DNA from 3 places in the Streptomyces colwelliae genome. Region 2 is predicted to be linked to each of the others. Evidence: riboswitches for the same ligand, from Rfam matches in the RefSeq annotation. Region 2 holds a riboswitch; each other region holds the start of a gene.
What was found. A riboswitch is a leader RNA that binds a small molecule or an ion and turns the genes downstream of it on or off. The one in region 2 is predicted to bind cyclic di-AMP.

Region 1 (9,900 bases), on a different contig from region 2:
GGCGTCCTCCGGGAAGGGCTCGCCGTTCGCCGTACGGGCCAGCAGACCCGTCGACGAGAGCAGCACCCGGCACGGGTCGTCGGCCACCTGGAGCGGCACGGTGGCGGCGGGGGCGCCCGCCGACTCCAGCAGGACCGTACGCCGGTCGGTGCCGAACTTCTTCGCCACCGCGGCCAGTTCGGTCGAGACCAGCTTGCGCAGCTCGGCGTCCGACTCCAGGATGCGGGTCAGCTCCGCGATCTCCGCCCGGAGCCGCTCCATCTCCGACTCCAGCTCGATCCGGTCGAACCGGGTCAGGCGGCGCAGCGGCGTGTCCAGGATGTACTGCGTCTGGATGTCCGACAGGGAGAAGCGCTCCATCAGGCTCTGCTTTGCCTGCGCCGAGTTGTCGCTGGAGCGGATGATCCGGATGACCTCATCGATGTCGATGAGAGCGGTGAGCAGACCCTCCACCAGGTGGAGGCGGTCGCGTCGCTTGGTGCGGCGGAACTCGCTGCGTCGCCGTACGACGTTGAAGCGGTGGTCGAGGTAGACCTCCAGGAGTTCCTTGAGGCCCAGCGTGAGGGGCTGGCCGTCGACCAGTGCCACGTTGTTGATGCCGAAGGACTCCTCCATCGGCGTCAGTTTGTAGAGCTGCTCCAGGACCGCTTCCGGTACGAAGCCGTTCTTGACCTCGATGACCAGGCGCAGGCCGTGCGCGCGGTCGGTGAGGTCCTTGACGTCGGCGATGCCCTGAAGCTTCTTCGCGCCGACCAGGTCCTTGATCTTGGCGATCACCTTCTCGGGGCCTACGGAGAAGGGCAGTTCGGTGACGACGATGCCCTTGCGGCGTGCCGTCACGTTGTCCACGGCGACCGTGGCGCGGATCTTGAAGGTGCCGCGGCCCGTCTCGTACGCGTCCCGGATGCCGGTGAGGCCGACGATCCGGCCGCCCGTCGGCAGGTCGGGGCCGGGGACGTGCCGCATCAGGGAGTCCAGGTCCGCGTTCGGATAGCGGATCAAGTGGCGGGCGGCGGCGATGACTTCGCCCAGGTTGTGCGGCGGCATGTTGGTGGCCATGCCGACGGCGATGCCCGACGAGCCGTTCACCAGGAGGTTCGGGAAGGCGGCGGGCAGGGCCACCGGCTCCTGCTCCTGGCCGTCGTAGTTCGGGGTGAAGTCGACCGTGTCCTCGTCGATCGACTCGGTCATCAGGTTGGCCGCTTCGGACGGCCGGCACTCGGTGTACCGCATGGCGGCCGGCGGGTCGTCGTTGCCCAGCGAGCCGAAGTTGCCGTGGCCGTCGGCCAGCGGCACGCGCATGGAGAAGGGCTGGGCCATGCGCACCAGGGCGTCGTAGATCGACGCGTCGCCGTGCGGGTGCAGCTTGCCCATGACCTCGCCGACGACACGCGCGCACTTCACATAGCCGCGGTCGGGGCGCAGGCCCATCTCGTCCATCTGGTAGACGATCCGTCGGTGGACCGGCTTCAGGCCGTCCCGGGCGTCCGGCAGGGCTCGGGAGTAGATGACCGAGTACGCGTACTCAAGGTAGGAGCCCTGCATCTCGTCGACGACGTCGATGTCGAGGATCCGCTCCTCGAACGAGTCGTCGGGCGGCGGGGTCTTCGTGCTGCGGCGGGCCATCGCTGCCGGCTCCTCTTTTCTGGTCGCTCGCCTGGGGGTCGCTCCCCTTCGGCTCACTCTTGCTGAAGCGTGAACGGGGTCTTGACGTGAACCATTGTGGACCGCGGCACTGACAACGCGGACCAGGACCCGGCGTTGCCCGCTCGGGTCCGTCGCCGGCGGCTGCCGCGTGAGTCCACGTGTGCGACTGCCCGCAGGCTACGCGATCTCGCTCTGGGCGTACGTCCGCCGGGAACTTCGCCGACGGTCCGCACGCTTGCATACAGTGGCGGGACGAGCAGGATTTCTGCGGTTCCAGCCAGAGAATCCGCGATCGAAGGGACGTACATGCCCATGGGTCACACGGCCACCGCCGAGGCAGGGTCCGGCGGTCTGACAGCGACCGAACACCGCTTGGCCAACGGTCTGCGCGTGGTCCTCTCCGAGGACCACCTGACCCCGGTCGCGGCGGTGTGCCTCTGGTACGACGTCGGTTCCCGCCACGAGGTCAAGGGGCGTACCGGCCTGGCTCACCTCTTCGAGCACCTGATGTTCCAGGGCTCCGGACAGGTGAAGGGCAACGGCCACTTCGAACTGGTGCAGGGCGCGGGCGGTTCGCTCAACGGCACCACCAGCTTCGAGCGCACGAACTACTTCGAGACCATGCCCACCCACCAGTTGGAGCTCGCGCTCTGGCTGGAGGCCGACCGCATGGGCTCGCTTCTGGCCGCCCTGGACGAAGAGTCCATGGAGAACCAGCGGGACGTCGTCAAGAACGAGCGCCGCCAGCGCTACGACAACGTGCCCTACGGGACCGCGTTCGAGAAGCTGACCGCCCTCGCCTACCCGGAGGGCCACCCCTACCACCACACGCCGATCGGCTCGATGGCGGACCTGGACGCGGCCACCCTGGAGGACGCGCGCGCGTTCTTCCGCACCTACTACGCGCCCAACAACGCGGTCCTGTCCGTGGTCGGCGACATCGACCCCGAGCAGACGCTCGCCTGGATCGAGAAGTACTTCGGGTCCATCGCTTCGCACGACGGCAAGCCCGAGCCCCGCGACGGCACGCTGCCCGAGGTGATCGGCGGGCAACTGCGCGAGGTCGTCGAGGAAGAGGTCCCGGCGCGCGCCCTGATGTGCGCCTACCGCCTGCCGAACGACGGCACGCGCGAGTCCGACGCGGCCGACCTCGCCCTCACCATCCTCGGCGGCGGCGAGTCCTCGCTCCTCTACAACCGCCTTGTACGGCGCGACCGTACGGCCGTTGCGGCGGGCTTCGGCCTGCTGCGGCTGGCCGGAGCGCCCTCCTTGGGGTGGCTGGACGTCAAGACGTCCGGGGACGTCGAGGTGCCCGTCATCGAGGCCGCCATCGACGAGGAGCTCGCCCGGTTCGCCGAGGAGGGCCCCACGGCCGAGGAAATGGAGCGCGCCCAGGCCCAGTTGGAGCGCGAGTGGCTGGACCGTCTCGGCACGGTCGCGGGCCGCGCGGACGAACTGTGCCGGTACGCCGTCCTGTTCGGCGACCCGCAGCTCGCCCTGACCGCCGTACAGCGCGTCCTGGACGTGACGGCGGAGGAGGTGCAGGTGGTCGCCAAGGCCCGACTGCGCCCCGACAACCGCGCGGTGCTCGTGTACGAGCCCATCGCGGACGAGGATGACGAAGCAGAAGCCGGCGACGAGAACGAGGAGGCGGCCAAGTGACCGAGCTCGCCACGATGGAATTCCACCCGCAGCCCCAGGCCGGCGAGGCCAGGCCGTGGGCCTTCCCGGCCCCGGAGCGCGGGACGCTCGGCAACGGCCTGACCGTGCTGCGCTGCCACCGCCCCGGCCAGCAGGTCGTCGCCGTCGAGGTGCTCCTGGACGCGCCCCTGGAGGCCGAACCGGCCGGCCTGGACGGTGTCGCCACGATCACCGCGCGGGCCTTCTCCGAGGGCACCGACAAGCACTCCGCCGAAGAGTTCGCCGCCGAGCTGGAGCGCTCCGGCGCCACCCTCGACGCACACGCCGACCACCCCGGGCTGCGCCTGAGCCTGGAGGTCCCGGCCTCGCGTCTGGCCAAGGGGCTCGGTCTGCTGTCGGACGCGCTGCGGGCGCCCGCCTTCGCGGACAGCGAGGTCGAGCGGCTGGTCCGCAACCGCCTCGACGAGATCCCGCACGAGACGGCCAACCCGTCCCGCCGCGCGGCCAAGGAGCTCTCCAAGGAGCTGTTCCCGGCGACCTCGCGCATGTCGCGCCCGCGCCAGGGCACCGAGGAGACCGTCCAGAAGATCGACTCCGGGGCCGTACGCGCCTTCTACGACCGGCACGTCCGCCCCGCGACGGCCACCGTCGTGGTCGTCGGCGACCTCACCGGCATCGACCTGGACGCGCTGCTCGCCGACACCCTGGGCTCGTGGACGGGCTCCACCGCCCAGCCGCGTCCCGTGCCGCCGGTGACCGCCGACGACACCGGGCGGGTCGTGATCGTGCACCGTCCCGGCGCCGTCCAGACGCAGCTGCTCATCGGCCGCGTCGGCGCCGACCGGCACGACCGCGTGTGGCCCGCGCAGGTGCTCGGCACGTACTGCCTCGGCGGCACCCTCACCTCCCGCCTGGACCGCGTCCTGCGCGAGGAGAAGGGCTACACCTACGGTGTGCGGGCGTTCGGCCAGGTGCTGCGTTCGGCACCCGACGGCACGGGCGCCTCGATGCTCGCCATCAGCGGCTCCGTGGACACCCCGAACACCGGTCCCGCGCTGGACGACCTGTGGACCGTGCTGCGCAAGCTCGCCGAGGGCGGACTCACCGACCCCGAGCGGGACATCGCCGTACAGAACCTCGTCGGGGTGGCGCCGCTCAAGTACGAGACCGCCGCGGCCGTCGCCAGCACGCTGGCCGACCAGGTCGAGCAGTACCTGCCCGACGACTACCAGGCGACGCTGTACCAGCAGCTCGCCGCGACCGGCACCGTGGAGGCCACCGCGGCGGTCGTGAACGCCTTCCCGGTGGACCGTCTGGTGACGATCCTGGTCGGCGACGCGGAGCAGATCAAGGAGCCCGTCGAGGCTCTCGGCATCGGCGAAGTGACCGTCGTCCCGGCCGAGTAGACGACAAGTAGAGAGCCGATCGGCGGCACGCGCGTGTGGGGGCCCTGGTGACTGAAGAGTCATCAGGGCCCCCTAATGTCCGAATTGGGGGAGAGGTTGCCTGTCTGCCCTGTGGCATGTGCAACAAAAACCGTGATCCGTTTGGGGATTGAAAGTTGCCCCCCTTAGCGTCGGTCCGGCTGTCCGTCAGGCACCGCGCCGCACTCGTGGCACCGGACAGTCATCGCCGAGTCCCCGTACGGCGCGAGCCAGGGGAGCCGGGGACCCACAAGTGTCCCTGGGGTGAATCGGACGCCCGCGCCCAGCGAGGGGGTCCGTAGGAGACCTTCCTGCTCCGAACCCGTCAGCTAACCCGGTAGGCGAGAAGGAAGGAAAGGACCAGCCACTCCATGGCGTTCACCCGCGCCACCGGGAAGCACCGTCGCCCGAGCCGGACCCATCGCACCACCGTTCGTGTCGCGAGTGTCGCGGCCCTCACCACCACCGGCGTCGTCGGTACCCTCGCGAGCGCCCCCGCGTTCGCCGCGGAGCCCGCCCCCGAACAGACCGGTCTCACCCCCGTCGTCGCCATGGGCGACTCCGTGGCCGAGAAGATCGACGCCCAGGCCGTCGCCCAGCAGCAGGCCGCCGCTGAAACGCTGGCCAGGGAGACCGCCCGGGCCAAGGCCGCCGCGCAGGCCAAGGCGGAGCGCGAGGCCGAGGTACGCGCCGCCCGCGCGGCCGAGCGCAAGAGGCTCAACACCTTCGTCGCACCGGTCACCGGCTCGTACGTCTCCACCGGCTACAAGACCGGCGGCTCCCTGTGGTCCTCCGGTGCCCACACCGGCATCGACTTCCACGCCTCGACCGGCACCTCCGTGCACGCGGTCGGCTCCGGCACCGTCGTCGAGGCCGGCTGGGGAGGCTCGTACGGCAACCAGGTCGTGATCAAGATGGCCGACGGCATGTACACCATGTACGGCCACCTGTCGTCCATCGGTGTCTCCGTCGGCCAGACGGTCACCCCGGGCGAGCAGATAGGCCTCTCCGGGGCGACAGGCAACGTCACCGGACCGCACCTCCACTTCGAGGCCCGCACGACCGCCGAGTACGGCTCCGACGTCGACCCCGTCGCCTACCTCCGCAAGCACGGCGTGAACGTCTGACGACACGGCGCCGCACTTCCCGAAGCCCTGGCTCGCCGGCCGGGGCTTTCGGCGTTTCCGGAGCCCTCCTGTCCAAAAAATATCCATGGATTCCGGCCCGCCATCGGAAATTCCCGCTCATTGCAATAGAGTCACGGAACACACGTCAATCGTCGACGTTTCACGGGGATTAAGGCGGAGGTCGGACATGCGTATTCCGGCGCACTCGGTATGCACGGCGATCCGGGACGACATCGTCGCCGGTGTCTACGAGCGCGGCAGCCGTCTCACGGAGGAACTCCTCGCGCGCCGGTACGGGGTCTCGCGCGTCCCCGTCCGGGAGGCCTTGCGCACGCTGGAGGCCGAGGGGTTCGTGGTGACCCGGCGGCACGCGGGCGCGTGCGTCGCGGAACCGACCGAGCAGGAGGCCGCCGACCTGCTGGAGATGCGGATGCTGCTGGAGCCGCTCGGCGCCTCGCGGGCCGCCCAGCGGCGCACCGAGGCCCACCTCAAGGTGCTGCGCGGCCTCGTCAGGCTGGGCCAGGAGCGCGCCAGGAGGGGCAACAGCGAGGATCTGCGCTCCCTGGGCAGCTGGTTCCACGAGACGCTGGCACAGGCCTCCGGGAGCCCCGCGCTGACCTCGATGCTGACCCAGCTGCGGCACAAGATCGCCTGGATGTACGCGGTGGACGCACCGGCCAACCCCGTGGAGTCCTGGGCCGAGCACGGGGCCATCGTGGACGCGGTGGCGCGCGGCGACGGCGAGCGCGCGCGGGCGATCACCGCCCTGCACACCGAGCGCGCGGGCACCGCGCACCGGCTGCGCTTTCCCGGCGGCGCGAACGGCACGGAGCGTGTGAGGACTTCGCAACCTCCCGTAAACATGTCGGGTCTGCGGCATTAACACGGGCGCCGTATACAAAGAGAGGTAATTCGCGGGGGATTATTTATGCTGCCCGTAAGTGGAAATTACGAAGGGCTCGCCCGGTAATTCGGACGAGCCCTTCGAGGTTGCGGTGGATCGTTTTTGGGCGAAAAGCACCGCGACCGTCAATTGCGGGGTTGTCAGACGGTCTCGGGGAGTTCTTCAAGGCCCTCCGCGACCAGCTTCGCCAGGCGGTCGAGGGCCGCGTCGGCGCCCTCGGCCTCGGAGGCGAGGACGATCTCCTCGCCGCCCTGGGCGCCCAGGCCCAGGACCGCGAGCATGGAGGCCGCGTTGACGGGGTTGCCGTCGGCCTTGGCGATCGTCACGGGGATACCCGAGGCCGTGGTGGCCCGGACGAAGATGGAGGCGGGGCGGGCGTGAAGGCCCTCCGCCCAGCCGACGTTGACGCGGCGCTCAGCCATGTGATGCTGCCCTTCAGAGTCTCAGGGTTGTCTAGACCAGTTTCCCACACGTGAAGCGAGCCCGGACCGGTCCCGTGGACCGTCCGGAGCGAGTCGTCGGACCGCGGCCTCGGCCCGACTTCCCCTTGCTGTTTTCTCCCACAGACTGCCTCGCGCCGTTGTCAGACGCGAGCCGTACGCTGGGGCCCATGCAGACCTCGTCGGACCGGCACGAGTACCCCGCCCACTGGGAAGCCGACGTGGTGCTGCGCGACGGGGGTACCGCGCGCGTCAGGCCCATCACCGTCGACGACGCCGAGCGCCTGGTCAGCTTCTACGAGCAGGTCTCCGACGAGTCGAAGTACTACCGCTTCTTCGCGCCGTATCCTCGCCTGTCCGCCAAGGATGTCCACCGCTTCACGCACCACGACTTTGTGGACCGGGTGGGACTCGCGGCCACCGTCGGCGGCGAGTTCATCGCCACCGTACGCTATGACCGCATTAGTGCCGACGGGCGTGTCGCCTCCGCCCCCGCCGACGAGGCCGAGGTCGCCTTCCTCGTGCAGGACGCGCACCAGGGGAGGGGCGTCGCCTCCGCCCTCCTGGAGCACATCGCGGCCGTCGCCCGCGAGCGCGGCATCCGCCGCTTCGCCGCCGAGGTGCTGCCCGCCAACAACAAGATGATCAAGGTGTTCACGGACGCCGGCTACACCCAGAAGCGCAGCTTCGAGGACGGCGTCGTACGCCTGGAGTTTGACCTCGAACCCACTGATCGGTCCCTCGCCGTGCAGCGCGCGCGGGAGCAGCGCGCCGAAGCGCGGTCCGTACGACGGCTGTTGGTGCCCGGCTCGGTCGCCGTCGTCGGCGTGGGCCGCACGCCCGGAGGAGTGGGCCGCAGCGTTCTCGACAACATCAGGGACGCCGGGTTCACCGGCGGCCTGTACGCCGTGAACAAGGCATTCCCCGAGGAGCGGAAGGACCTCGACGGGGTGCCGGCGTACCGCTCGGTCCGCGACATCGAAGGCCCCGTGGACCTCGCGGTCGTCGCCGTCCCCGTCGAGCACGTCCCCGAAGTCGTCACCGAGTGCGGCGAACACGGGGTGCAGGGGCTCGTCGTCGTCACCGCCGGGTACGCCGAGAGCGGCCCCGAGGGACGCGAGCGCCAGCGCGAACTCGTGCGCCACGCGCGCACGTACGGCATGCGCATCATCGGGCCGAACGCCTTCGGGGTCATCAACACCGCGGCCGACGTACGGCTGAACGCGTCCCTCGCGCCCGAGATGCCGCGCCCCGGACGCATCGGACTGTTCGCGCAGTCCGGCGCCATCGGCATCGCCTTGCTCTCCCGGCTGCACCGGCGCGGCGGCGGGGTCACCGGAGTCACCGGCGTGTCCACGTTCGTGTCGTCAGGCAACCGCGCGGACGTGTCCGGAAACGACGTCCTTCAGTACTGGTACGACGATCCCGACACCGACGTCGCCCTCATGTACCTGGAGTCCATCGGCAACCCCCGCAAGTTCACCCGCCTCGCCCGGCGCACGGCGGCGGCGAAACCGCTGGTCGTGGTCCAGGGCGCCGGATCCGCCCCCCAGGGACACGCGGTACGGGCGACGCGGCTGCCGCACGCGACCGTGTCCGCGCTGCTGCGCCAGGCCGGGGTCATCCGCGTCGAGACGATCACCGAACTGGTCGACACGGGGCTGCTGCTCGCGCGCCAGCCGTTGCCCGGCGGTCCGCGCGTGGCGATCGTCGGGAACTCCGAGTCGCTCGGGCTGCTGACCTACGACGCGTGCCTCTCCGAGGGGCTGCGGCCGCTCGCTCCGCTGGATCTGACCACGGCGGCAACGGCGGGGGACTTCCATCGGGCGCTGTCGGAGGCGTTGGCCGACGAGGCGTGCGACGCGGTGGTCGTGACCGCGATACCCGCGGTGGGGGAGGGGCCGGCCGAGGACGCGGCGTTGGCGGAGGCGCTGCGCTCCGCCGCGGCGGCGGTTCCGGGGAAGCCGGTACTGGTGGTGCACGTCGAACTCGGCGGGCTGGCCGAGGCGTTGTCCGCCGCGATGAGCACGGCGCCACAGGTCGCTTCCAGGGCGCCCGGTGCCGACGGAGGCGCCGACCGGTCCCGCCCTGCGGAAGGACCACCCCGACGGAGCACCGCGGAACCGGAGCGGGCCGCCACCGCGACGCCCGCCCCCGAAGGCGGCGGCCTCATCCCCGCCTTCCCCGCCGCCGAGCGCGCCGTCCGCGCCCTCGCCGAAGCCGTGAAGTACGCGCAGTGGCGGCGCGAGGCCACCGACCCCGGCCGGGTGCCCGAGTTCGAGGACATCGACGAGAAGGGCTCCGCCGGACTGATCGGCGGGCTGCTCGCGCGCGGGCAGGGCCTCACCCTCGGCGCCGACGAGACGTGCGAACTGCTCGGCAAGTACGGCGTCGACGTCCACCGCGCGCTGCCCGCGCCCACCCCCGACGCCGCCGCCGAGGCCGCCCGCACCCTCGGCTACCCGGTCGCCCTCAAGGCCACCGCCCCGCACCTGCGCCACCGGGCCGACCTGGGCGGCGTACGCCTGGACCTCGCGGACGAGGACCAACTGCGGCGGGCGTACGCCGAGTTGGGCGAGCTGTTCGGGAAGCCGGAGGAACTGCGGCCGGTGGTGCAGCGGATGGCGCCGCGCGGGGTCGACACCGTCGTACGGGCCGTCATCGATCCGGCGGCGGGGGCCGTGCTGTCGTTCGGGCTCGCCGGAGCCGCCTCGCAG
Region 2 (9,900 bases):
CTCGTCTCCAACCACAGCGGCGACCCGGTCGCGGCCGAACTCCGGGACGCGGGAATCCCGTTGGTGGCCTGCGGCAAACCGCTCGGCAAAGCCTCCAAGTACAGCTACGTCGCCGCCGCCGACCGCGACGGCGCCCAGGAGATGGTCCGCCACCTCATCGCCGCCGGCCGCCGCCGCATCGCCATGGTCACCGGCCCGCTCGACGCCCCCGGCGGCCCCGACCGCCTGGCGGGTTACCGAGACGTCTTGACGGAGGCAGGCCTCCCGCACGACCCCACCCTGGTGGTCGAGGGCGACTACCGCCGCACGGGCGGCGAGGAAGCGGCCCGCAGACTCCTGGCCCAGGCCCCGGACATAGACGCGGTCTTCGTAGCCTCCGACCTGATGGCCCTCGGCGTCGTCAACACCCTCCAACAATCCGGCCGTTCGGTCCCGGATGACATCGCTGTCGGAGGCTTCGACGACTCGGCGGCGGCCACCTCCATCACCCCGGCCCTCACGACCATGCGCCAGCCCTACGACCGCATCAGCGCCGAGATGGTGAGGATGCTGCTGGCCCAGATCGCCGGCGAGGACACGGCGGGCGTGATTCTGCCTACGGAACTGGTGGTACGGGAGTCGGCATAACGGCCGTAACTGTCAAACCAACCGGAACACGGGTCAACGCATGTGAAGGCAGGAGCCGTCCGGTTCGTGTCGAGTCGGTGGGGCGTTCCATCCGTATTCTCTGATCATGGCCGCACCCCTCGCATATGCACTGATCGCCACCGACCTGGACGGGACGCTGCTGCGCGGCGACGACACACTCTCCGACCGGTCCCTCGCCGCACTGCGGCGGGTGGCGGCGGCGGGTGCCCGGCACCTCGTCGTCACCGGCAGGCCCGCCCCGAGGGTGCGACCGCTCCTCGACGACCTCGGCAGCAGGGGGCTCGCGGTGTGCGGACAGGGCGCGCAGTTGTACGACGCCGGCGCGGACCGTCTGCTCTGGTCGGTCACCCTGGACCGGGAGTTGGCGGAGACCGCGCTCGGCAAGATCGAGGCGGAGGTGGGCCAGGTGTACGCGGCGGTAGACCAGGACGGCGTGGACGGCCTCACCCTGATCGAGCCCGGCTACTTGATGCCGCACCCCACGCTCCCCGCGGTACGGGTAGGCAAGCGGGACGACCTCTGGTGCGAACCCATCAGCAAGGTGCTGCTCCGTCACCCCGCCCTGGAGGACGACGAGTTGGCGTCCACGGCCCGCTCGGTGGTCGGTTCCCTGGCCTCGGTCACCATGTCGGGCCCCGGCACCGTCGAACTCCAGCCACTCGGCATCACCAAGGCAACGGGACTGGCCCTCGCCGCCCGCCACTTGGGCCTGTCCCCGTCCGACACCATCGCCTTCGGCGACATGCCGAACGACATCCCGATGTTCGACTGGGCGGCCCACGGAGTGGCGATGGCCAACGCCCACCCCGAACTCAAGGCGGTAGCCGACGAGGTGACGTCCTCGAACGAGGACGACGGAATCGCCCTGGTACTTGAGAGATTGTTCAGCTAGAACGCCCTGCTTTTAGGGGCGCGGGGAACTGCGCGACCAGCCACGACGGCGCGGCAGTCAAACAAACAACCCGTCGTGGCTGATCCAACGATTTCTAGTAAGCCCCGTACACGTTGTCGATGGAGCCATACACCGCGGCGGCGTAGTTACAAGCAGCGGTGATGTTCGCAACCGGGTCATACGGGTCAAACGAAGTCCCGGCAACGTGATACGCGTTGAACGTCGGGTCGATCACCTGAAGCAACCCCTTCGACGGCGTACCCGCCGCCGCGTTGGAGTCCCAGTTGTTGATCGCGTACTGGTTCCCGGAAGACTCACGGATCACGTTCCGGTAGATCCCGTTGTACGTACCCGGAATCCCCTTCTGCGCCATGATCGCGAGCGACTCCCGAATCCACCCGTCAAGGGTGTTGGGGTACCCGGCAAGCGTGGTCGAGGCGGCGGTGGTCGACGTGGTGGCCGCGGACGCGGTGGTCGCACCGACGACAGGCAGCGCGAGGATCGCGACACCGGTACCGGTGAGAACGGCACGGCGGACGAGGCGGGCGCGGCGGGACTGAGCGGATGCAGGCATGACGAGGTTCCTCTCCGTCGCCTGCGAGGTGAGCTGTCGGGTTCGGGCTGGGAGGTGCCCGGCCACGCCCTGACGGACGTGACTTAACCCCAAGCCGTTCCGGTCATGACGACCGGCCCGGCGGCTTACCTGGTTCCCCCGCTCCTGCCGTGCGAGAAGTTCGTGACTGGGATGCCGGGCGGCGGCAGGATTCGGCGTTCCGCTCGACAGGCCGGGAAACTATGCGAGAGCACATGTCCGGAACAAGTGGCGGAATCACACCTAACCCCTATTGACCTTGGTCTGAGGCGTATGAGGCACTTGATCCTTTGCGTGAGCCAAGGGTCAACTGTCAAATGCCGTAAGGGAAAACGCGGGCAGACCAGGACACAGGGCACGCACAGAAACGCGTGACCCAACTCACGGGAGGATTAAGAACGGCAAATCGGGCATTCATCCTCAACTGGCAGTTCTCGGAATCCTTTTCTCCCATGTGCGGTGGAAGATCACTTCTTCGCCCTCGGTGCAGATGACCTCGTTCGAGGTAATAAATTCCGTTTCGTCGCAAGTAATCTCCGACCGCGTCCGCACGGTCGTGTCCCACCCCAGCTCCGGCCGGTGCAGCCGGATCGACCAGTCCGAGCGGGTGCGGGCCGACAGCGGATCCGACTCGTCGATCGTGTACGTCTCCAACGCGTCCTCGGTGAACTCGAGCCCGTCCGGGTACACGCGCGTGCCGCCGTACCGGGGGTCCACCTCCAGCCGCCACTCGCCCTTCGCGACATCCCGTACGACCAGCCGCTCGGGGCGCGGTTCGTCCAGCGTGGCCGGGTAGTTGACCCCGAGGGGCTCGGCCTCCTCGGGTTCGTCGAACCGGATGTCCTCCGTCAACTCCTGTTCCCGCACCGGGAGTTCGAGCGCGCTCCCCTCCGGGTCCAGCGTGAACCCCGCCGCCGATTCCGGCTGCGGCCAGATCCACGGCCAGTACGCCGACGACACCGCGAGCCGGATGCGGTGCCCGGGCGGGAACGCGTGCCCGATGCCGTTCAGCTCGAAGGTCACGTCCTCGGTGGTGCCCGGCGTCCACGGCACCGCCCGGTCCCGCCCATGCCGCGCCGACAGGTTCAGCACACCCCGGGTGACCAGGGTCGAGGCGCCGTCGGGGGCCACGTCGCACAGCCGGGCGATCACCTGCCCGCGCGGCACCTCACAGGTCAGCCGCAGCCGCACCCTCGGCCGCCCCAGCACCCACGTCTCGGCCGGCACCTCGAACTCGAAGCACGCGGAGCGCGCGTCCTCGTCCCGCTGGTCCGGCGGCAGGTCGGCGTCGTTCCCGAAGGGGAAGAAACGGCCCGCGTCCACGCCCGTGTGCATGGGGGAGCGGACGATCACGGGGGCACCCCGGAGGCCGTACGTCGTCGTCTTCACGTGCGGCGAGGGCCACGCGGGCTCGCCGACCCAACGGCCCGGCAGGGTGTCGTAGACCGTGGCCGGAGGGTGCGAGTCGCTGACGTAGGCGCGGAGGAGGGGGTCCGTCATCACTCCTGTGTCGATGCCCTTGAGGTGCTGATCCCACCAGCGGAGGGTCTCCTGGAGGAAGCCGATCGCGGGGCCCGGCGGCAGGCCGCGGTCCGGGTACTGGTGCGACCACGGGCCGATCAGGCCGCGTACGCGGTCCGGCGGGAGGTGTTCGACGAGCCGTAGGACCGTGTCGCGGTACGGGTCGTGCCAGCCGCCCACCGCGAGGACGGCCGCGTCGATCGCGCCGTAGTCCTCGCAGACGCTGCCGTGCTTCCAGTAGTCGTCGCGGATCTGGTGGGCGAGCCAGGTGTGGATGAACGGGTCGATCTGTTCGAGGCGCTTGAGCCACGTGTCGCGCCAGACGAGGCCCGCGTACTCGGGGTCCGGCGGGCGGGCGACGAAGGCGAGCATGGTGGCCGCCCAGGCGTGCAGGTCGACCGCGAGGGCGGAACCTCCCATGTAGTGCACGTCGTTGTCGTAGCGGTCGTCCGTCGAGCAGACCGTGACGATCGCCTTGAGCGGCTCGGGCGCGAGGGCCGCGATCTGGAGGGAGTTGAAGCCGCCCCAGGAGATGCCGAACATGCCGACCTTGCCCGTGCACCAGGGCTGCGCGGCAAGCCAGTTGACCACTTCTACGCCGTCGGCGAGTTCCTGCGCGTCGTACTCGTCGCCGGGGGCACCCTCACTGTTGCCGTGCCCGCGCACATCGACCCGGACGGAGGCGTAGCCGTGGCCCGCGTACCAGGGGTGGCGCTGGGCGTCGCGGGGCGCCGTCCAGTCGGTCAGGCGGTACGGGAGGTACTCGAGGAGCGCCGGTACGGGTTCGTCCGTCACCGGGCGCCACACGCGCGCGTAGAGGCGTGTTCCGTCGGGCAGCGGGATACGGAGGTCCTCGTGGGCCGTCTCGTAGGGGAAGGAGGTTCGGATGTGCATGACGTGACCCCTGGGGCTCCGTTGGCTTCAGTGGACCGGGTGCATCGTGCGGCGCAGCCACGGCGCGGCGGCCATCACCGCGAGGCCCGCGGCCACCGCGATCGCGCCGTTGACGCCGAAGTAGGCCGGCTTGGAGACGTCGTCGTAGAGCTTCACCGTCTGGGCCTGGATGCCGTTCGCGAGGGCGAGGGACAGGAACCAGAGGGACATGGTCTGGCTGGAGAAGGCGGCCGGGGCGAGCTTCGTCGTGGCCGACATGCCGGAGGTCTCCAGGAGGATGTCGCCGAGGCCGAGCAGGAAGTACGAGCCGACGATCCACCAGGCCGACATCGTGTAGCTGTCGTTCGCGTGCCCGGAGGTCGGCAGGACCATCAGCAGGAACGACAGGCCGCCGAGTACGACGCCGATCGCGATCTTGTTGGAGGCGTGCGGCTGGCTACGGCCCATGCGGACCCAGAGCGCGGCGACCAGGGGCGCGAGCCCGACCTCGAAGGCGCCGAGCGCGCTCGCGTACCAGCTGGCGGGGAAGTCGAAGCCGAGGATGGTCGTCTCGGCGTTCGACGCGGCCAGTAGCATCATCGTCGAATAGGCCTGGAAGAGAATGAAGTTGAAGACCGTGGAGGCCAGGAACAGCACGATGTACGGGCGCAGCCGGCCGCGTTCCTCGGCGCTCACGCGCGGGCTCATGAACATCACCGCGAAGTACACGACCGGCGCGATCACGGAGATGACGGTGAGCAGGTCGACGAAGCGGCCCATCGTCAGCCAGCCGGCGACGGCCAGCCCGGTCGCGAGCACGGCGGCGGCCAGGATGCCTACGACGATCAGTCGCACCGCGCGGCGCAGCGCGTCCGGCGCGAGCGCGAACTCCGCGGTGTTCCTGCGCCCGGCCAGGTGACGGCGGCCCGCGACGTACTGGATGAGCCCGAACGTCATGCCGACCGCGGCCGCCGAGAAACCCCAGTGCCAGCCCTCGTGGTCGCCGAGCCAGCCGGTGATCAGCGGGCCCGCGAAGGCGCCGATGTTGATCGCCATGTAGTAGAGCGCGAAACCGGCGTCCCGGCGCTCGTCGTCGGTGCGGTAGAGCTTTCCGACCATGGTGGCCACGTTGGGCTTGAGCAGGCCGGTGCCCGCGCTGATCAGCCCGAGGCCCACCCAGGTCATCGTGGGGGTGGGGACCGCCATCGCGTAGTGCCCGCAGGCGATCAGGACGCCGCCCCACAGCACCGCGCGGTACGAACCGAGGATGCGGTCGGCGAGCCAGCCGCCCGCGACCGAGACGAGATAGACCAGGGTTCCGTAGGCTGCCGATACGGATGCGGCCGTTCCGGACGACATGCCCATGCCGCCGTGCGCGACGGTATCCGCGAAATAGAGGACGAGGATGGCCTGCATGCCGAGGAACGAGAACCGCTCCCAGACCTCAAGCCCGGAGAGCGTGAGCAGCCCCTTGGGCTGGCCGAAGAAGGCGTGGTCGTCCTCGGGCGGCGGTTGGTCGTCGGGTTCGGCTTCCAGTGCGGTTCGGGACACGATCCACTACTTCCGCGTAAGTCGATAAATATCCGTTCTTATCAGGTGATCGAAAACATACCGGTCGTGATCCGATACCGCCCCTGCTGGACGGGGTGGGCGGCCTGGGTGATCGAAAGCTGACCGGATACGCTGACTTGAGTGATGCCAGCGACCTATCGACAAACCGTGTGACCGCCCAGGGACACCAGCAGACAGGAGACCCCTCGTGACCGTCGTCGGGCCGTTCGGGCTGAGCGTGCGGGACCAGGCTCTGGAAGCCGATGTCCAGGCCGGAATGGCGGCCGTCGAGGAGGGTCTGCTCGAAGCCACCAAGAGCGAGGTCCCCTTCATCACGGAGGCCGCCCAGCACCTCGTGCGCGCGGGCGGGAAGCGGTTCAGGCCGCTCCTCGTGATGCTCGCCGCACAGTTCGGTGACCCCTACGCGCCGGGTGTCGTGCCCTCGGCCGTCGTCGTCGAGCTGACCCACCTCGCCACGCTGTACCACGACGACGTCATGGACGAGGCGACCGTGCGGCGCGGCGTGGAGAGCGCCAACACCCGCTGGGGCAACTCGGTCGCGGTGCTCACCGGCGACTTCCTCTTCGCGCGCGCGTCGCACACCCTGGCCGACCTCGGCCCCGAGGCGGTGCGGGTGCAGGCCGAGGCGTTCGAACGGCTCGTCACCGGCCAGATCCTGGAGACGGCCGGCCCGTCCGACGGACGTGACCCGGTCGAGCACTACCTCGACGTGCTCGGCGGCAAGACCGGCTCCCTGGTCGCTGTCGCGTGCCGCTTCGGCTCGATGATGGCCGGCTGCGACGACACGATCGTCGACGTCCTCACCCAGTACGGCGAGCGGCTCGGCGTCGCCTTCCAGCTCGCCGACGACGTCCTGGACATCGCCTCCGACGGGGAGGAGTCCGGCAAGACCCCGGGCACGGACCTGCGCGAGGGCATCCCCACGCTGCCGGTGCTGCGCCTGCGGGAGCGGGCGGACCGCCTCGGTCTCGCCGAGGACATCGCCCTGTGCGAGCTGCTCGACTCCGACCTCACGGACGACGCCCGGCTCGCCGAGGCCCTCTCCCGGCTCCGGGCCCACCCGGCGCTGGAGCAGGCCCGCCGCGACACCGTCCGGTACGTGGAGGACGCGCGCGCGGCCCTCGCCCCGCTGCCCGAGTGCGACGCGAAGGTCGCCCTCCTGGAGATGTGCGACGCGGTGGTGCACCGCGCGGGCTGAGGCCCTGGGCAAGAGGCCCTGAGTAACTGCCGTACGGAGGCGGCGTCTTCCCCCTAAGGGTTTGGGGAGGCGTCGCTTCCGTGTGTCATACCCCAGGCGTACGTGGAGTTGGCTCCCGGGTCTGACGCTTATGTGTGGCGGATTTGGTCAGATGGAGAACAGAGAAAACACCACTCCTCACCGATTCGGGTGAGAATGGCGGCTCAGGGTGGGACGAGTGCACGACGGATTAGCCGCCGCCGACGACGGAGGTAAGGCAGACATGGCACCGTACGAAACCGACGACAGCACGGACACCGGAGAGCGCGACGAGCTCCGGGCCGGGCGGCGCAGGGCGGCGCGGTACATCGTCCCGGTCACCGTGGTGGGGGTGGCGGCGGCGACCATCGGACTGGTCCCGGCGCTCGCCGACTCCGGCGACCCGAACCTTCCCAAGGTCACCGCCCAGCAACTCATCGACAAGATCGCCAAGTCGGACGTCCAGCAGCTGTCCGGCACCGTGAAGATCAGCACCGACCTGGGCCTGCCCGACCTCGGCGGCCTGGAGAGCAGCCTGATGTCCGGCGCCACGAAGTCCGGCGACGGCTCCTCCGCCGACCCGACCACCAAGCTCACCGAGCTGGCCACCGGCACCCACACCCTGCGCGTCGCGGCCGACGGCCCCGACAAGCAGAAGGTCTCCCTGCTGGAGAACGCGGCGGAGTACAGCCTCATCCACAACGGCAAGGACGTCTGGGGCTACGACAGCGCGTCGAACGAGGTCTTCCACGGCACGACCGCCGCGGATGCCTCCGGCGCCTCCAAGAGTGACGAGACCCGGGCCACGCCCAAGGGGCTCACCGACGAGGCGCTGAAGTCGGTCGACGACACGACGTCCGTCACGGTCGACGGCACGGAGCACGTTGCCGGGCGGGACGCCTACAAGCTGCTGATCAAGCCCAAGCAGTCCGGTACGACGGTCGGCGCGATCAGCGTCGCGGTGGACGCGAAGACCGGTCTGCCGCTCAAGTTCACGCTCACCCCGGCGAGCGGCGGCGCGGCTGTCGTCGACGTCGGCTTCACCCAGCTCAGCCTCGCCAAGCCGGCCGCCTCGACCTTCGACTTCAAGACGCCCAAGGGCGCGAAGGTCACCACGGAGGACAGCGCGACGGAGGCTGCTCCGACCCCGGACCACTCCGGTGCGTCCGGTAAGGCCGGCAAGTCCGACGAGGACCTCGGCAAGGGGCTCGATGATCTGACGGTTCTCGGCAAGGGCTGGAACTCCATCGCCACGTTCGACACCGGCGGCGAGGGCGTGCCGTCCGGCTCCTCGGCCGGTGGCGGCGACCTCGGTGGCTTCCTCGGCTCGCTCGGCGACGAGGTGAAGGGCGACTTCGGTTCGGGCACGGTGTTCTCGACCCGGCTGGTCAACGCCCTGGTCACGGACGACGGCAAGGTCTACGTCGGCGCGGTCACCAAGAGTGCGCTCGTGAAGGCGGCGGACGCGGCGAAGTAAATACCGACGGTTGATCAACTGCCGTAGGGGCACGACGAATTGAGGGAGTCGATGGGCGAACCGTCCGCTGAAGTGCCGGAACAGGTGGGGGCGGGTGACGGCATCATCGCCACCCGTGGTCTCACCAAGCGCTTTCGCGGCGGGCAGCTTGCCGTGGACGGTCTCGACCTGACCGTCCCGGCGGGCAGCGTCTTCGGCTTCCTCGGGCCGAATGGCTCGGGTAAGACCACCACCATCCGGATGTTGATGGGGCTGATCGAACCTACGTCTGGGACGGCCCGTGTGCTGGGTCGTCCCATGCCGAGATCCGTGCGTACGGTTCTGCCGCATGTCGGTGCGCTGATCGAGGGGCCCGCCTTGTACGGGTTCCTTTCCGGTCGCGACAACCTGCTTCGGTACGACGCCGCCGATCCGACCGCCGATCCGCGTACCCGGCGTACCCGCGTCGCCGCCGCGCTGGACCGGGTGGGGCTGACGGCCGCCGCCGGCAAGAAGGCCAAGGCGTACTCCCTGGGGATGAAGCAGCGGCTGGGGCTTGCCTCCGCTCTGCTTCAGCCCCGTGAGCTGCTTGTTCTGGACGAGCCGACGAATGGGCTCGATCCGCAGGGCATGCGTGAAATCCGGTCTTTGATCCGGGAGTTGGCTTCCGACGGGACGACCGTTTTTCTGTCTTCTCATCTGCTCGACGAGATCGAGCAGGTCTGCACCCATGCGGCCGTGATGGCACAGGGGCGGCTGATCACCCAGGGCTCGGTGGCCGAGCTGGCGGCGGGGACGAGGGGGCGGCTGTTCGTGAACACGCCTGATGCCGGGGACGCGGCACGGGTGCTGAAGGAGCAGGGGCTGGCCGACGTGGTCGTGGCGGAGGAGCGGGTGACTGCGGAGCCGCCCGATCGTGAACTCGCCGAGGTGAATGAGGCGTTGGTGACCGCCGGGGTGCGGGTGCGGGGCTTCGGGGTTGAACGGGCTTCTCTGGAGGACGCGTTCGTGGCGCTCACGGGGGAGGGGTTCGATGTCGCGGGCTGAGGTGGCTGCTTCGGGGCCCGCCGTTGGTGTGCGGGCGCCCCGGTTTGTGTGGACGTTCGGGCTGTTGCGTAGTGAGTTGGTGA
Region 3 (9,900 bases), on a different contig from region 2:
CACGGCCAGTTCCAGGGCACGATCACCGTGGACGAGGCGAGCAACACGATCATCGCCAACGGCAACGAGATCAAGGTGATCTACGCGGGCGACCCGTCCGAGGTCGACTACACGGCGTACGGCATCAAGGACGCCATCCTCATCGACAACACGGGCAAGTGGCGTGACCGGGAAGGACTTTCGCAGCATCTGCGGCCCGGCATCGACAAGGTCGTGCTGACCGCGCCCGGCAAGGGCGACGTCCCCAACATCGTGCACGGCGTCAACCACGACACGATCAAGCCGGAGGAGCAGGTCCTGTCCTGCGCGTCCTGCACCACCAACGCGATCGTGCCGCCGCTGAAGGCGATGGCCGACGAGTACGGTGTGCTGCGCGGCCATGTGGAGACCGTCCACTCGTTCACCAACGACCAGAACCTGCTGGACAATTACCACAAGGCCGACCGGCGCGGCCGTTCGGCGCCGCTGAACATGGTGATCACCGAGACCGGTGCCGCCTCCGCCGTAGCCAAGGCGCTGCCGGACCTCAAGGCCCCGATCACCGGCAGCTCGATCCGGGTCCCGGTGCCGGACGTCTCGATCGCGATCCTCAGCCTGCGGCTCGGCCGCGAGACCACCCGCGCCGAGGTCCTCGACTACCTCCGCGATGTCTCGCTGACGTCCCCGCTCAAACGCCAGATCGACTTCACCACCGCCCCCGACGCGGTGTCGAGCGACTTCATGGGCTCGCGCCACGCCTCGATCATCGACGCGGGCGCCACCAAGGTCGACGGCGACAACGCGATCCTCTACCTCTGGTACGACAACGAGTTCGGCTACTCCTGCCAGGTCGTCCGCGTCGTCCAGCACGTCTCCGGGGTCGAGTACCCGACGTACCCCGCACCGGCTGCCTGACCCCGGCACGCCGAACGTGTGACGGCCCGGCCACCCCCAAGTCGGGGCGGCCGGGCCGTCGTTGTCACAGACCTGCACAGACGTGCGTCGTGTCAGCGTGTACTGCGCTTGCCTCGGTACAGCACCACGAATCCGGCGACGAGCAGCAACGCGCCGGCCACGGCGGGCCACAGATTCGCGCCGGTCTCCGCCAGCCCGCCCTGCGCCTGCGGTTGGTTCGGGCCTACGGCGGCGTAGCTCTCCCCGCCCGAGGACGAGGCGGGCGGTGTCGTCACGGCGCTGCCGATCTGGCCGCCGGAGCCGTTGTCCGAACTCCCCTGCGTCTCGCTCGACTTGGACCCTTCGGTCTTCGTGTCGGCCTTGGGGACCGTGACGGCGGTCGTCAGATCACCGGGGTCGGTGGTCTGGGTGTCGGTGGGCTCGGGGGCGTTGGCCCCGGTGTCCGGAGCGCTCGTCGCGGGATCCGCGGAGGGCTCGTCACCGTTGCCGCCGTTGTCACCATTCCCGCCGTTGCCGCCATTGCCCTCGTTGCCGCCGTTCCCGGCGGGCTCGTCGGACGCGGTGACCGTGGGCGCCGCCGTGGCGGTGTCGGTGGCCGACGGGGACTCCTGCGGCTCACCGGAACCCCCACCGTTCCCGGAGCCGCCACCCGAACCGGAGCCGTCACCGGAGCCGTCGCCCGAGCCCCCGGGGTCGTTGCCCGTCCCGGCGCCGCACTTCTCGCCGTTGTTGATGCAGTTGACCATGTCCTTCATCAGGCCCTCGTCGAAGACGTTGATGAAGTCGCCGTGGTCGGTGACGGGCTTGTGCTGCTGCTCGGGGAAGGAGTCCACCGCGAACAGCGGGGTCGTCTTGCCGCCGTCCTGGAGGCTCGGCGCGTCGACGTCGTAGACGATCCGCTGTACCAGCTGCGGGATGGCCTCGAAGCCCGCCGGGCAGGAGCCGTCGGCGGCCTCGAAGGCCACGTGGGTGCGGTGGTTGGCGCTGTCGATGTTGCGGCCGTCCCAGCAGCTCTGGAACTTGAAGGTGCGCACCACGTCGCTGCCCGCCGGGCACAGCGGGTACTTGTCCTTGAGCTGCCGGTCCTCGAACCCGGTGCAGCTCCAGGAGGCGTTGGCGTTGGCCGGGCCGTTGACGAAGGCCTTGGCGTCGCCGGTGATGATGCGCAGGAGGCGCGGCATCTCGACGACCTTGCTCTTCGGGTTGCCCACGAACGTCAGCGTGGCCGCCTTCGCGGTGACGATCTCACCGGAGTTGCCCTCGGTGCCGCCGCCGGGCTTGTCGGCGTCCTGCTCCTGCTTGCCGTTCTGGAGGCGCAACACGGGCCAGTAGTAGGTGGACTTGTCGCCCGGGTTCTCGCAGCTCGTGTCGGCCTTCGCGAGATCGTCGTCGCTGGCGAAGGCGTTGTTGGACTGGTTGCCGATGTAGTCGTGGAAGTGGTGAGCGCCGTTGGTGACTCCGGGCGCGACGATCACGTTGTCGGAGTTGAACAGGCCGTTCTCGTTCACCCCGCACGCGGTGACGAACGTGCCGCGGGAGGCGTCGGCCTGGTCCTGCGGAGCGTTCACGTTGGGCTGTACGGAGGTGATGTCCGCGTAGTCCGAGGCGACGGGCCCATTGGTGGACTGCTGGCCGCCCTGCTGATCCTGGCCGTCGCCCTGCTGCTGGTCCTGGCCGCCCTGGTCGTCGCCGCTGCCGTCCTGGTCGCCGCTCTGATCGCCGTTCTGGTCGCCGTTCGTGGGAGCGATCAGGGTGCAGCCGGCGAGTGCGTCGAGGCCCTCCGGGCGGTCCCCGACCCGCGCGATGGCGTCGTCGATCCGTCCGATGGTCGCGGCGCGCTTCTCCTTCAACGGATTCATGATCGCGTTGTCGGCGAAGGAGGCGTCCTGGCGTATGGACTCCGCCGAGTCCTTCAGTTTCTGGTAGGCCTCGGTTATCTGCTGGTCCAGAAGCGCGAGTTGGGTGTCGACCTCGGTCTTCGCCTCGTCGGGGACCGTTGTCAACTGGGTGCCGATGTCCGGGCAGTCGATCGTGGCGCCGTCCGATGCCGCATCCGGAGAGCCTTGTTGGGCAGCATCACCGCCCCAACCCCCTTCGGACGCCGACGCGTAGACGTTCGCCGCCACCAGTCCTCCGCCGCCCAGCATCAGGGCGACTGCTGCCATCGTCGCGCGTCGTGCGCCTGTGGGGCGTCTGCGCGTGTTGCGTGCCAAGGAAGTTGCTCCTACACGTATCGGTCGGCCCGGATCGTCCCGGCATGGAAATCCCCCGTCCCAATACGGAGCCGGGTGCCGCTGTGTTCAACCGTCCCAAAAATTCATAGCGACCTCATATGGATCACCCGGCCCGGTGAGCCCATGAACGCTCGATGCACCCAGGTGAAGTGTCTGAGCGAGGTAAAGGTCACAAAAACGTATCGGACATATCGCGCTTCAACCTTCACACGAGGCACACACGTTGGCTAAGTTGACGCTCAGACCGTACGACCTACTCCGGCGATCAGCGCCGGGCCGCACGGTTTGCGCCGAGTCCGGTGTGTCGCTCGCGACAGCCGGAGCCGAGGACCCAACCGACTTGGGGTGAATCGGCCCAACTGCCTCTCCGGGCAAGGGTCGTAGGGCAATCCTTCCGTGATCGGCCGCCCGAACCCGACAGCTAACTCGGTAGGCGCGTTACGGAAGGAGCACGTCTGCCATGCCGGCAGAACGAAGTACGCGCACCGGAGGCAGTGGCCCCACCGTGGACGACCGACCCAGCCGTGACGAAGTCCAGCGGCGGATCAACTCCCTTTACGACAGGGCCGAGACGGCCACCGGAAACTACAACGCCACACGCAAGATGTCCGGCGCTCCACGCCAGCGTGCCGAGCCCCGTCCCAGCGCGTCGCGTCCTTCCGATCCCGCCCAGGACGCCGTCACCCGGCAGTTGTTCGACCGCGCTCGCGCCCAAGTGGGCCCGACCGTACCGGCGAAACTGCCGCCCGGCAGGACTCCCGCCCGCTCGGCGGCACCCCGGCCCGAGCGGTCCGAGCGACGGCCCGAGCCCGAGGGCGGCGCCCGAGCGCTCGATGCGCAGCCCAGCCGCGCCGTGGCCGAACTGACCGTGGGGACCACCGCACCGGAGCTCGCCGCCCCGCAACTCGCGGCGCCTGTCGCGGAGTTGACGGCCGGACCCATCGCCACGCTGCCGCCCGCCGCACCGCAGACACCCCAGTTGCCTCAGGTGCAGCAGATGCAGCAGATGCAGCAGATGGCTCAGATGCCCCAGGCCACCGTCCTCGACCTGCCGCCCGTGCCCGCGATCGAAGTGCCGCCCACGCCCGCCGTGGAACCGCAGCAGTTCGCCGTCGCGGCCGCCCCGGCGCCGGCCTTCGACCCGCTCACCGCGGACCTGGAGCTGCTCCCGTACATCGCCGCTCCGCGCACCGAACCGGCCCCGGCGATGGCTACTTGGCCGCCCTCGGAGACGAGCTTGTCCGCCCCGGAGACGACGTGGTCGACCGGGTCGATGCCCATGGTCCCCGAACAGCAGATGTGGTCGACCGGGCAGATGCCCGTCGTGGCCGAGCAACAGGCCTGGTCCACGGGGCAGATGCCCATCGTGCCCCAGCAACAGGCCTGGTCGACCGGGCAGGTTCCCATGGCGACCGAGCAGCCTACCTGGTCCACCGGGCAGTTCCCTGTGGTTGCCGAGCAACCCGCCTGGTCCACCGGGCAGATTCCGATGGTGCCCCAGCAGCCCACCGGGTACACCACGCCGGAGCCGGACTGGCGCCCGCCGCAGCAGGAGTGGCAGCCGGCCCCGCCCGCCGCCGAGGTCTCCTTCGCCGCGGCCCCGGCCGTCGCTCCCGAGTTCACCCTGCCCACGGCTCCGACGATGCCCCCGGAGATCATTCTCCCCGCGGCCCCGACCATCAGCCCGGCACCCGCCGCGGCCGTACCCGCCGCACCGCAGGACCCCAGCACGCTCAGCAAGACCAGCGCCGCGCTCGCCTTCGCCCGCGCACAGATCGGCAGGCCGTGCCTGTGGGGCGCGGCGGGACCGGACGCCTACGACTGCTCCAGCCTCACCCAGGCCGCCTGGAAGGCCGCGGGCGTCCTCCTCCCGCGCACCGCCCAGGAACAGTCGGGCGCCGGCGCCCTCGTCCCGCTCACGGACATCCGCCCCGGCGACCTGATCTTCTTCTACGACAGCATCGACCACGTCGGCCTCTACACCGGCAACGGCCTGATGATCCACGCGCCGAGCCCGGGTACGCCGATACGCGAGGAGTCGATCTTCTACGCCGGTGCCGCCGCCATCCGGGGCGCCGTACGGCCCGCCTGATCCGATCGGGGCCGGGCATTTCCCGGCCCTGACCGCACACCCCGCGACACTCCCGGCCAACCGCCTCGTTGATCCGTACGAGTGGTGCATCCTGGGGCACGGTCGTAGCGTCGACAGAGACACGACGACCGTGCCCCGGCAGGCGGGCCCACCGCCGGTGCGGGTGCGGGGCGACGAGGACGAACAGGCGGCCGGGAGCGGACATGTACAAACACACCATGGTCGGAATCGTCACGCTCTGTGCCGCAGCCCTGCTCGGGCCGACCGTCGGTACGTCGTCGGCGGCCCCGACCGCGGTGCCGGTGGCGGCCCACCGGCAGCTCCAGGATCCCGTGCTCGTCGACTGTCTGTGGCACCCCGAGGTGCGCCCCACCGACTTCATGCTCGCCTGCGGCGACGGCAACAGCCGCCTCGCGTCGCTGCGTTGGACGTCCTGGAACGCCGACTCCGCGACGGCGACGGGCGTCAACTGGGTGAACGACTGCAAGCCCTATTGCGCGGTGGGCAAGTTCCACTCGTTCCCGGTGACCGTCCGGCTCGACTCCGCGCAGACCTGGAAGCGGCATCCGCAGGTGCGGCAGTACGGCGAGATCACCCTGACGTACCCCGGCGCGAGGCCGGACAAGTTCCAGCACACCGTGACCTACCCCTTGTGGAACTGACTCAGAGCGACAGCTCCACCACCAGCGGCCGGTGATCCGAGATCGCCGTCCTCGGGACGCACACCGTCCCTACGGCGTCCTCGCCGAGCCCCGTCGTCATGATGTGGTCGAGCTGGACGAGCGGCCGGTGTGACGGAAAGGTCGCCGGCCGGGCCGAACTCCGCCAGCCACGCGGCGCGGTCGCGTTCAGGGTGAGCCGGGGAAGCGCTCCGAAGAGGTTGAAGTCGCCCATCAGCACCTGGGGTTGGGGCAGATCGGCGATCCAGCGGCGCACGGTGCGCAGTTGCCCGATGTTCCACCCCGGCACGAACGACAGATGGACGGCCACGACGGTGAACGGGCCCTGTGGTCCTTCCAGTACGGCGGCCAGGACGGCCCGGGGCTGATCCCGGGCCAGCACCGGAGCGGCCCGCCCGGCGACCCGCAACGGCATACCGAAGGGGGCCGCCGGAAGCCGTAGGGCCCGCCACTCGTGGACCGGCAGCCGGGACAGCAACGCCAGTCCGTGCGAAGGGACTTCGGGCTGCCGGCCATCGGGGCCGTAGACGCGCATCCCGGGTTCGCTAGGGTCGAGGACCCAGCCCCGGCCCGGCACGGAGCGGCAGTGCAGCGCCGTCGCGTAGCGCCAGTGCCGCGCGCCCATCGCCTCGGCCGCGACGGCTGCCTGATCGACAGCGCCCGACCGTTCCTGGAGGCAGTCGATCTCCTGGAGTGCCACCACGTCGGCGTCCAGGCCCGCGACGGCTTCGGCGAGGGGAGCCGAGGGATCGCCGGGGGCAGCGGGGTCCGGGCGGCCGTCCGGCTGGATCTGCCGACCGTGCAGCACGTTGAACGTCGCGCATCTCACCAGTAACTCACCCATGATCAGGCCGCATTGTACGGAGTCCACCTGTGGGTGTGGTCCCCCGCCGCGAAAATGTACTTGCGTAACTCAATCAATCCGCTATAGTTGAGTAAGTCAAGCAAACTTACGCGGTCGCATCCAGAGGCGCAGCGTACGGAGCGGATGGAGACCGCCATGGACGACGCGCCCCGGACCCCGGCCGCTCCCGGTCCGCTCGCCTCCTTCGCCCGGTTCGTGGCGCTGGGCGGCGGTGTCGGGCTCCTCTCCAGCGGCGCCGTGACGCTGCTTGCCGAGCAGCTGCCCTGGGCGCTGGCGAACGCGCTGATCACCGTCGTCTCCACTCTCCTGTGCACGGAACTCCACGCCCGTTTCACCTTCGGCTCGGGGCGGCACGCCGGGTGGCGCCAGCACTGGCAGTCGGCGGGCTCGGCCGCGGCGGCCTACGTGGTGACCTGCGCCGCGATGTTCGTCCTGCACCTGGTGCAGTCGACGCCCGGGGCGCTGACCGAGCAGGTCGTCTACCTCGGCGCTTCGGGGCTTGCCGGACTCGCCCGTTTCCTGCTGCTGCGCCTGTACGTCTTCGCCACCGGTCGTGGCCGGACAGCGGTACCGGAGCAGCGGACAGTGTCGCGCGGCCCGCGGAAACTGCCCAGCCTTCAGGGCGTGTTGGAGGTACCGGCCACCACACAGGCCTGGCAGCAGCGGCAGTTCGCGCTCGCCTCCCGCTGACCTTCCCCATGATCAGTTACGCTGACCGTTTCCAAATCACAGGCGGCGGGGGCATGTTCACCAAGCAATTGATAGTGGGCGGACTGACAGCACTTCTCATCGGAGCGCTCAGCGCATGCGGCGGCGGGAGCGGAAGCGGCGACAGTGCGCGGTCCGCGTCCGGCGTCGGCCAGAGCGGTTCGAGCAGCACCGCACCGACAGCCCGGCCCACCCCCGACACCGTGACCGGGCTCCGTGACTCGGTCCGTCACCTCGCCAGACAGACGACGAAGGGCACTCGGCCGCACACCGTCACCAAGTGCTCGTCCGCCACCAAAAAGATCCGGCACACGTCCAGTTCGGGATCGGGCGCCAAGAAGAAGACCCGCACCTGGACCACCACGGAGCGGTACCGGAAGTGCTCGAAGATGCGCAGCGGCACCGAGACGTACACCCGGATCGTCCGCGCGGAACGGTGGTGCGTGAGCCTCGACGACGTCGGCGGCGACACCGGCAGGGACGACGTCTGGTACCAGGTCACGCGCGCCGTCTACGACGAGGTCCGCACCGCGGACGACCACGTGCGCGTGGAATTCGCCCCGGCCGGAACGGGTTGCTGAGAGGTAGGTCCGACTGCGGGGCGCCGGAACGAATTACGAATCGGGTTCCCGGACTTCGAGTCAATTCGTGATCACAGACGTACCTGCGGTCATGGGCGCCCCGCGCCGACCCGCCACGTCACCGACCCGGAGAACAGGCACCCCATGAACGCATCCGCACCGCACACCCCCGCCGCCGACGGAACCGCCCAGATCGGCGTCACCGGCCTCGGCGTGATGGGCCGCAACCTCGCACGCAACTTCGCCCGCAACGGCTACACGGTCGCCGTCCACAACCGATCGCCGCACCGCACCCATGAGTTGATGAAGGAGTACGGCGACGAGGGCGCCTTCGTCCCGGCCGAGACGGCCCAGGAGTTCGTGTCCGCGCTCGAGAAGCCCCGCCGCCTGATGATCATGGTGCAGGCCGGTCCGGCCACCGACGCCGTGATCGACGAGTTCGCCGCGCTCATGGAGCCCGGCGACATGATCATCGACGGCGGCAACGCCCACTTCGCCGACACCCGCCGCCGCGAGGCCGCCCTGCGCGACAAGGGCCTGCACTTCGTCGGCGCCGGTGTCTCCGGCGGCGAGGAGGGCGCGCTGAACGGGCCGTCCATCATGCCCGGCGGTTCGGCGGAGTCGTACGCCGTGCTGGGGCCGATGTTCGAGTCCGTCAGCGCGAAGGTCGACGGTGAGCCCTGTTCCACGCACATCGGGACCGACGGCGCCGGGCACTTCGTCAAGATGGTGCACAACGGCATCGAGTACGCCGACATGCAGCTCATCGCCGAGGCGTACGACCTGCTGCGCCAGGTCGGCGGCTACACCCCGGCCGAGATCGCGGACGTCTTCCGCCGCTGGAACGAGGGGCGGCTCGGTTCCTACCTGATCGAGATCACCGCCGAGGTCCTCGCCCACACCGACGCGGAGACCGGCAAGGCGTTCGTCGACATCGTCACCGACGCGGCCGGGCAGAAGGGCACCGGCCGCTGGACCGTGCAGACCGCGCTGGAGCTGGGTTCGCCGGTCACCGCGATCGCGCAGGCCACCTTCGCGCGCGCCTCCTCCAGCCAGGGCGACCTGCGCGCGGCCTACCGTGGCCTGCCCGGCGGCACCACTCCCCCGCTGAGCCGCACCGAGGCCGACCGGTTCACCGCCCAGGTCGAGCAGGCGCTGTACGCCTCGAAGGTCATCGCCTACGACCAGGGCTGGAAGATGATCCAGGACGCGGCGACCGAGTTCGACTGGTCGATCGACCTCGCCGCGGTCGCCGGGATCTGGCGCGGCGGCTGCATCATCCGCGCCTCCTTCCTCGACCGCATCCGTGCCGCGTACACGGCCGATCCGGGGCTGGTCAGCCTGTTGGGCGAGGAGCGTTTCGCGCAGGAGATCGGCGACGCGCAGGTCCCCTGGCGCGAGGTGGTCGCCTCCGCGGCCCGCCGCGGCATCCCCGTCCCGGCGTTCTCCGCCGCCCTGTCGCACTACGACACGCTGCGCGCCGACCGGCTGCCGGCGGCCCTGCTCCAGGGCCAGCGCGACTTCTTCGGCGCCCACACCTACGGCCGTACGGACCGTACCGGAGCCTTCCACACGCACTGGTCCCGTCCCGGCCGCCCGGAGACGACGGCCTGAGCCGTGCGCGCATGATGTTCCGGCCCTCCTGCCCAGGCAGGGGGCCGGAGTTCTTTGCGTCCGCTACTCGTCGGCGATGGCGGGCGCTGCCGTGCTGTCACGTATGACGAGTTTCGTGGGCACCAGCGTGGTGCCGTGCTCGTCGCCGCGCTCCCGCATCCGCCGTAGGACACCTTCCACGCACAGGCGGCCGACCTCGGCGAAGTCCTGGTGGACGGTGGTGAGGGGTGGC

Region 1: linked by a shared signal. The riboswitch ahead of ACNFOC_RS27015 (M23 family metallopeptidase) and the one ahead of ACNFOC_RS31905 (transglycosylase SLT domain-containing protein) in region 2 are both predicted to bind cyclic di-AMP.
Region 3: linked by a shared signal. The riboswitch ahead of ACNFOC_RS00790 (C40 family peptidase) and the one ahead of ACNFOC_RS31905 (transglycosylase SLT domain-containing protein) in region 2 are both predicted to bind cyclic di-AMP.

The regions. Positions count from the first base shown of each region.
Region 1 is NZ_JBLTJC010000141.1:1,999-11,898, forward strand. It holds gene ACNFOC_RS27000 (DNA gyrase/topoisomerase IV subunit A) at 1-1,626, opposite strand, end outside; gene ACNFOC_RS27005 (M16 family metallopeptidase) at 1,954-3,309, shown strand; gene ACNFOC_RS27010 (M16 family metallopeptidase) at 3,306-4,694, shown strand; cyclic di-AMP (ydaO/yuaA leader) riboswitch at 4,909-5,070, shown strand; gene ACNFOC_RS27015 (M23 family metallopeptidase) at 5,084-5,839, shown strand; gene ACNFOC_RS27020 (GntR family transcriptional regulator) at 6,027-6,722, shown strand; gene ACNFOC_RS27025 (HPr family phosphocarrier protein) at 6,884-7,165, opposite strand; gene ACNFOC_RS27030 (bifunctional acetate--CoA ligase family protein/GNAT family N-acetyltransferase) at 7,354-9,900, shown strand, end outside.
Region 2 is NZ_JBLTJC010000188.1:9,688-19,587, forward strand. It holds gene ACNFOC_RS31895 (LacI family DNA-binding transcriptional regulator) at 1-627, shown strand, start outside; gene ACNFOC_RS31900 (HAD family hydrolase) at 734-1,540, shown strand; gene ACNFOC_RS31905 (transglycosylase SLT domain-containing protein) at 1,635-2,114, opposite strand; cyclic di-AMP (ydaO/yuaA leader) riboswitch at 2,118-2,289, opposite strand; gene ACNFOC_RS31910 (CocE/NonD family hydrolase) at 2,553-4,547, opposite strand; gene ACNFOC_RS31915 (peptide MFS transporter) at 4,575-6,077, opposite strand; gene ACNFOC_RS31920 (polyprenyl synthetase family protein) at 6,286-7,296, shown strand; gene ACNFOC_RS31925 (LolA family protein) at 7,559-8,791, shown strand; gene ACNFOC_RS31930 (ABC transporter ATP-binding protein) at 8,843-9,817, shown strand; partial or broken gene ACNFOC_RS31935 (ABC transporter permease) at 9,804-9,900, shown strand, end outside.
Region 3 is NZ_JBLTJC010000002.1:45,467-55,366, reverse strand. It holds gene ACNFOC_RS00800 (glyceraldehyde-3-phosphate dehydrogenase) at 1-894, shown strand, start outside; gene ACNFOC_RS00795 (DUF1996 domain-containing protein) at 987-3,059, opposite strand; cyclic di-AMP (ydaO/yuaA leader) riboswitch at 3,407-3,580, shown strand; gene ACNFOC_RS00790 (C40 family peptidase) at 3,589-5,220, shown strand; gene ACNFOC_RS00785 (hypothetical protein) at 5,424-5,882, shown strand; gene ACNFOC_RS00780 (endonuclease/exonuclease/phosphatase family protein) at 5,884-6,744, opposite strand; gene ACNFOC_RS00775 (GtrA family protein) at 6,889-7,455, shown strand; gene ACNFOC_RS00770 (hypothetical protein) at 7,509-8,054, shown strand; gene gnd (NADP-dependent phosphogluconate dehydrogenase) at 8,199-9,668, shown strand; gene ACNFOC_RS00760 (LacI family DNA-binding transcriptional regulator) at 9,732-9,900, opposite strand, start outside.